DNA from 3 places in the Streptomyces sp. NPDC002446 genome. Region 1 is predicted to be linked to each of the others. Evidence: riboswitches for the same ligand, from Rfam matches in the RefSeq annotation. Region 1 holds a riboswitch; each other region holds the start of a gene.
What was found. A riboswitch is a leader RNA that binds a small molecule or an ion and turns the genes downstream of it on or off. The one in region 1 is predicted to bind cobalamin.
Positions count from the first base shown of each region.

Region 1 (2,256 bases):
CCAGGTCGAAGGCGCGGGCCTGCGGCAGCAACTCCCGCTCCGGCGTGCGCTCCAGCAGGTTGTAGCGCAGCTGCGAGCCCGCGAAGGCCGTCCAACCGCGCAGCTCGGCGAGCGTGTTGGCCTGCGCGATCTCCCAGGCGGGCCAGTCGGAGACGCCGATGTACTGGACCTTGCCGGAACGCACCAGGTCGTCGAGCGCCCGCATGACCTCCTCGACCGGGGTGAAGTTGTCCCGTGCATGCACCCACAGCACATCGAGGTGGTCGGTGCGCAGCCGGTCCAGACTCGCCTCCACCGACCGGACGAGGTTCTTGCGGTGGTTGCCGGCCGCGTTCACATCGCCCTTGCGGGTCGCGCAGGTGTACTTGCTGGCGAGGACGAACCCGTCCCGGCGCCCTTCGAGCAGCTCCCCGAGCATCCGCTCGGCGGCGCCGTCAGTGTAGTTGTTCGCGGTGTCGACGAAGTTGCCGCCGGCGTCCGCGTAGGCGTCCAGGATCCGGCCGCTGGTCTCCTTGCCGGCGCCCCACCCCCACTCCTCGCCGAAGGTCATGGTCCCCAGGCTCAGCTCGCTCACCCGCAGACCGGTCCTGCCGAACAGTGTGTAGCGCACGGTGTTCCCTTCGCTCGGTACGTGATCGGCACGCTAGGCGCTGGAGCGCACTCCAGCTCAAGGCCTGCTCGAATGCGGATACCCGATGCCTGCGGAAGGGCCTAAGGTGACGAGTGCGTCTGGTTCGCCCTGCCCGCCAGGCAGGCGCGTCGTAAGAGGGAACCCGGTGTGAATCCGGGACTGCCCCGCAGCGGTGAGTGGGAACGACCGCCGTCATACGCACTGGACCCGGCCGGGTCTGGGAAGCGACGGCCAGTAGGTGTCCGCCTCGGCGGATGTGCCCACGAGTCCGAATACCTGCCAGTGCCCCCGTGCGACCTGTGTGCGGGGTGATCTCGGTGACCTCGAGGGCGGGTCGGCGGACAAGTCAGGCGGCACGGGCGGCGGCAGCGCACCCACCCATCCGCCCGGTTCGGCCACCCTTCGCGCCCTCCCCCGTCCCCGGGGTCGAGTCGACACTCGCGAAGGAGAGTTCCGTGACCAGCACATCCGCAGCGGCGGCAGTACGGGCCACCGTGCACGGCTACCCCCGGCAGGGGCAGAACCGTGAACTGAAGAGGGCCATCGAGGGCTACTGGAAGGGCCGGGTGAGCGCGGACGCCCTGCGGACCACCGCGGCCGGGCTGCGCCGCGGCAACTGGCAGCGGCTCGCCGAGGCCGGTATCGACGAGGTGCCGACCGGCGACTTCTCCTACTACGACCACGTCCTGGACACCAGCGTGATGGTCGGTGCGATCCCGGAGCGGCACCGTGCCGCGGTGGCCGCCGACCGGTTGGACGGCTACTTCGCGATGGCCCGCGGCACCCAGGAGGTGGCGCCGCTGGAGATGACCAAGTGGTTCGACACCAACTACCACTATCTCGTACCGGAGTTGGGCCCGGACACGGTCTTCGCCGCGGACTCCGCCAAGCAGGTCGCCGAGCTGACCGAAGCCCTCGAACTCGGCCTGGCCGCCCGCCCGGTGCTGGTCGGCCCGGTCACCTACCTCCTGCTGGCCAAGCCCGCGCCCGGCGTCGCGGCGGGCTTCGATCCGCTGACACTGCTCGACCGGCTGCTGCCCGTCTACGCCGAGGTGCTCGCCGACCTCCGGGCGGCGGGCGCCGAGTGGGTGCAGCTCGACGAGCCCGCCCTCGTCCAGGACCGCTCCCCCGCCGAGCTGAACGCCGCGGCGCGCGCCTACCGCGACCTGGGCACCCTCACCGACCGCCCGAAGCTGCTGGTCGCCTCGTACTTCGACCGGCTCGGCGAGGCGCTGCCGGTGCTGGCGAAGGCGCCGGTCGACGGGCTGGCGCTGGACTTCACCGGCGCCGCGGCCGCCAACCTCGCCGATCTCGCCGCGGCCGGCGGGCTGCCCGGCAAGCGGCTGGTGGCCGGCGTCGTCAACGGCCGCAACGTCTGGCTCAACGACTTCGAGAAGTCGCTGGCCACGCTGGGCACCCTGCTCGGCCTCGCCGACCGGGTGGACGTGTCCTCCTCCTGCTCGCTGCTGCACGTCCCGCTGGACGCCGCCGCCGAGCCCGAGGTCGACCCGCAGATCGCCCGCTGGCTGTCCTTCGCCCGTCAGAAGTGCGCGGAGATCGTCACGCTGGCGCGCGGCCTGGCCCGGGGCACCGGGTCCATCAGGGCCGAACTCGCCGCCAACCGC
Region 1 covers NZ_JBSFYC010000006.1:58,853-61,108, forward strand. The annotation lists gene ACWD6P_RS05595 (aldo/keto reductase) at 1-610, opposite strand, end outside; cobalamin riboswitch at 713-929, shown strand; gene metE (5-methyltetrahydropteroyltriglutamate--homocysteine S-methyltransferase) at 1,087-2,256, shown strand, end outside.

Region 2 (2,256 bases), on a different contig from region 1:
CACGAGGTCCGCGACGTCCCGGTAGCCCAGATAGTGCACGTCGTCGTGGTACTGGCGCATCCAGTGGACGCCGGGCCGCTCGGCGAGGATCTCCCGCACCCTGTGCACCCGTAACTCCTGGTCGAGTCGGAGGTTCTGCGAGGGTTCGACCTGCTCGACCGTGGCGCCGAAGATCTCCAGCTGGGCCAGCGTCGTGGCGTCCACCGTGGTGGAGGCCACGATGTGACACCGCAGGTCGTAACGGTGGCAGGCCAGCGCCAGGGCATAGGCGTAGATGCCGCTGGAACTGTCGATCAGGGTCTGTCCGGGACGGATCGTGCCCCGGTCCAGCAGATGCCGGACGGCGGCGAGCGCCGAGTAGATCTTCATCGACTCGAACCGGAGCAGGACCATGCCGTCCGTCAGCCGGACGAGGGCGGGTAGTTTCAGGGCGTCGGCGATGTGGGCGTGTATCACCCGTAGCCTCCTTGGGCGAAAGAGCACTGGTGGCCGAGCGAGTGGAAGAGGGCGGACAGTTCGTCCTTCACACACGGCGCAGGCCGGCGGGAGAAGAGGTAGCCGATGAGGGAGCCGGTGTGGGCGACGAAGACTCCGTCCGCCCCGAACTCCTCACGGTGAGCCAGTACGGCTTCGAAGGCGTGCTTGGGCAGCACCTCCTGGGACAGCACGGCGCTGAAGGTCGCCGCCCGGGCCACCGCCGCCGGGTCACCGGAGGCGAAGCCCTTGAGGAGGTCGGTCAGGCACCGCTCGTACTCCGCGGCATGCCGCCGGTAGTGGTGCAGCAGCAGCGGGGTGACCGCGGCGGTGTCCACCGTGCCCGGCTCCGTGACGAAGGCGGTGTGGAAGCCGATACCGGTGCCCAGGGCCCGTACGACACGGTGCCGGCCGCTGAGGTAGAGCGCGAACTCGTCGAGGAAGACACTGTCGGCGCGCTCTATCGCCGACAGAATGCCGGTGACGACGTCAGCGTCGTACGGCAGGGAGAAGACGCGGAACAGACAGCGCAGCGTCGCCACGACGTCCGCCGTCGAACTCGCCATGCCCACCCCGACCCGCAGGTCCGAGTGGGTGCTCCAGCGCCCCGGTGGCAGCGTCAGCCCGAAGTGCCGCAGGAAGAGGTGCGCGGCCGTCGTCGCCTTCCTACCGAGAGGCAGCGGATTCCGTGGCTCGGTGCCGTGCGTGAAGTACACCCAGGAGTGGCGGTCCACGGGAAAGGACACGAGGGCGATGTCCGGCTCGGCGCCGGACCACAGCGGCCCTTGGTAGAGCTCACCCAGAGTGCCTTGGCAGACGCCCGAAGCGGTCGGTGCCGGGGTCCTTCCGGCCGGCTTCAGCATCGGCCACCGTACGACGGCCCTGGCCGGGCGGACCGGCGGCCGCCCCAGACGCGGTGTGCCTCGGTCACGAACACGTCCTCCCTCGTCGCCCGGCCCCGAGGAACGGCCGGTGAGTGAGAGGGCGGCCGCGCCGTACGCGCCTTCGTCCGCCCGCACCGCCGACCCAGCCCTCGAGGTCACCGTGAACACCGCGTGCTTTCCCACGCGCGCGCAGTGGCAGGTCTTCGGACTCGTGGGCGCATCGGCCGGTCCTCCCGGCGACACCTAATGACCGTCGCTTCCCGGACCCCGGACGGGGCCAGTGCCGTTGACGGCGTTCGTTCCCACTCACCGCTGCGGGACAGTCCCGGATTTCCACCGGGTTCCCTCTTACGACGCACCACCGGACCCGGGGCGCGAACCGACTGCGCGCATCAGAGTAGAGGCGCCCGCCCCCACCGCAACAGAGTGGCCTCGGGCGTTGTCTTGTTGTTGCGGGTGACGCGGTGTGAGGTTTGGGGCTGTGCGGTGGCGATGACGAGGGGCGCTGAGGCTCTGGTCCGGAGCGGTGGGCGTCTCGGCGTCCCTCAGCAGTTCGATCAGCGTGGACCGGGCGCGGGCCACCCGCGAACGGACGGTTCCGATGGGGCAGTTGATGACTGCGGCCGCTTCGGCATAGGGCAGGCCCAGGAGTTGGGTGAGTACGAAGGCTTCGCGGCGTACAGCCGGAATCGCGGCCAGGAGTTCGGCGAGCGCTATGCCGTCCTCGAAGCCGGGCAGGTGGCGGGGTTGGATGCCTTCGGCGGCGGACTGCCAGTCCTCTCGGCCCGACACCTGCGGGCGCGCGGCAGCGCGACGGAGGCTGTCCGCAACGGTGCGTCGGGCAATCGAAAGCAGCCAAGTGCGCGCGGAGGAAAGGCCTTTGAAGTGCTGGAGGCTC
Region 2 covers NZ_JBSFYC010000048.1:39,252-41,507, reverse strand. The annotation lists gene ACWD6P_RS24855 (cysteine synthase family protein) at 1-456, opposite strand, end outside; gene ACWD6P_RS24850 (GHMP family kinase ATP-binding protein) at 453-1,337, opposite strand; cobalamin riboswitch at 1,536-1,758, opposite strand; partial or broken gene ACWD6P_RS24845 (sigma-70 family RNA polymerase sigma factor) at 1,860-2,256, opposite strand, start outside.
Region 2: linked by a shared signal. The riboswitch ahead of ACWD6P_RS24850 (GHMP family kinase ATP-binding protein) and the one ahead of metE (5-methyltetrahydropteroyltriglutamate--homocysteine S-methyltransferase) in region 1 are both predicted to bind cobalamin.

Region 3 (2,256 bases), on a different contig from region 1:
CAGCCAGCGGCAGATCCCCGCCGTCACCACGCTCTTGCCGGCGTCGGACGTCGTACCCGCCACCAGCAGACCACCGCCGACGCCCCCGCCGGACCCCGCCAACCGCCCGCTCACCGTTGCCTCCCGATCCCGCGCCGCAGCGCGCCCACCGCCAGCCGCCCCGCCACCGTCGTCGCCAGCGCCAGCACACTCACCCGGCGCGAGAGCCGCACCGCCCGCTCGATGTCGTCCACCGCGACCGGCCGTGCCCCGCCGTTGAGCACCGGGCGGTGCTCGACCCGCCCGCCGTACGCCAGCGTGCCGCCCAGCCGTACGCCCAGAGCACCCGCGAACGACGCCTCCACCGGGCCCGCGTTGGGGCTCGGGTGCGCACCGCCGTCCGCCCGCCAGGCCCGCAGCGCGCCGCGCCGGTCGGGACCGGCGAGCACGGTCAGTGCGGCGGTCAGCCGGGAGCCGGGCCAGCCGGCGAGGTCGTCGAGCCGGGCCGAGGCCCAGCCGAAGCGGCGGTGGCGCGGCGACTTGTGACCCACCATCGCGTCCAGGGTGTTGACGGCGCGGAACGCCACGAGACCGGGCACACCGCCCAACGCGCCCCACACCAGGGCGCCCACCACCGCGTCCGAGGTGTTCTCGGCGACCGACTCCACCACCGCGCGGGCCATCTGCCCGCCGTCCAGCGCCTGGGGATCGCGACCGCACAGATGCGGCAGCCGCTCCCGCGCCACGTCCAGATCCGCCGCCGCGAGCGCACCGCCGACGGCCCGTGCCTCGCGGCCCAGCGAGGTGCCGCCCAGCACGGCCCAGACCGTCGCCGCGGTCAGCGCGACCCGGGCGCCGCGGTGGCCTCCCACGGCGCGCTGGACCAGCGCGGCACCGGCGGCCGCACCGCCCGCGCACAGCACGGCGTGCGCCGCACCGTACCCGCGGTGGTCGCGCCACAGCCGGCGTTCCACGGCGCCCGCGGCCCGGCCGAACGCGGCCACCGGATGGCCGCGCCGCGGATCCGCCGCGATCAGATCGCCGAGGAAGCCGAGGACCGCGCCGCACGCATATCCCGCGTGTTCGCCGCGCATCGGGTCAGCCCGCCGTCAGGCCTCGAAGGGGCCCTGCGGCAGCGGGAAGTGGGGCTCTCGAACGGCGGCCGGGCATGGCGGTATGTCCTCACTCAGGGTCCGCGCCCTGGCTCGACGTGACGGCGACAAGAGTCTCCTGGCTCCCGGATCGGCGTGGCCTCCGGCCTTCCAGTCCTGTGTACGCGGTGCGGCGTACACGAGGCGGACCGTGGCCTTCGCTGGAGGAACGCTCCCCGGTGACAGTGGCGGGACCGCGCCGGATTCTCACCGGACTTCCTCATCTGTCGCCGATTGGCTCCGGCAGTCCACCACGCCCCGCGAATGCCCGTCAACTCACCCTTGACCTGCGACGCTGCCCCGTGGCAGGGGCTGTGGCACACGCCACAGGGTGGCAACGGCGTCACAGACGGTTGCCCCCGCACCTGATCCCACGTCACTATCGGGTGCACGGCGGCGAAGGGGCCGCCGGAAGGGGGCTGGGGGATGCCGGAGAGCGCCGGTCATCACGAGATCCGCATCAGGATCACGGGGACGAACAATCCGCAGCAGGACATCGACGACCTCCGCGCGTGGCTGGAGCGCGAACCCTGGCTGACCCGTCGGGAACACGCGTGGGAGCAGCGGCCGCGGCCCGCGCACGAGGCGGACGGCACGGACCCGGCCGCCGCACCCGGCCCGGCCGACATGGCCGTGGGCGTGGACGACCTGATCCTGGTGATCGTGGGTGCGGTCGCCGCCGAGGCCGCCAAGGGCCTCGGCATCGCCCTGCGGGAGTGGCTGCGGCGCCGCAAGGAGGAGCGGGCCGAGGGCGAGGTGCCCGCCGTCGACGTCGGCACGGGCGGCGAGCTGCACGCGGTCGGCGACACCGAACGCCCGGATCCCGGCAGCCCGGCGCATGAGGGCGGCAGCACCGGCGAGGGCTGACCCGGATGGTCGAATACGACGCGCGGGGAAAGATCAACCGCGCGGTGCTCATCGGTGTCCACGACTATGCGGCGCTGAGCGGTCTGCCGGCGGTGGAGGACAACGCCCCCGAGCTCCGGCGCGCGCTGACCGGCACCGATCTGTTCACCGCCGACGAGGTCACCGTCTGCCGCCCCGTGGAGCCGTGGGAGGTGGCGCAGGCGCTCAAGACCGCCGCCGACGAGGCGCGCGGTCTGCTGCTGGTGCACTTCTCCGGCCA
Region 3 covers NZ_JBSFYC010000066.1:33,001-35,256, forward strand. The annotation lists gene ACWD6P_RS29215 (cobyric acid synthase) at 1-114, opposite strand, end outside; gene ACWD6P_RS29220 (cobalamin biosynthesis protein) at 111-1,073, opposite strand; cobalamin riboswitch at 1,203-1,352, opposite strand; gene ACWD6P_RS29225 (hypothetical protein) at 1,557-1,997, shown strand; gene ACWD6P_RS29230 (caspase family protein) at 2,003-2,256, shown strand, end outside.
Region 3: linked by a shared signal. The riboswitch ahead of ACWD6P_RS29220 (cobalamin biosynthesis protein) and the one ahead of metE (5-methyltetrahydropteroyltriglutamate--homocysteine S-methyltransferase) in region 1 are both predicted to bind cobalamin.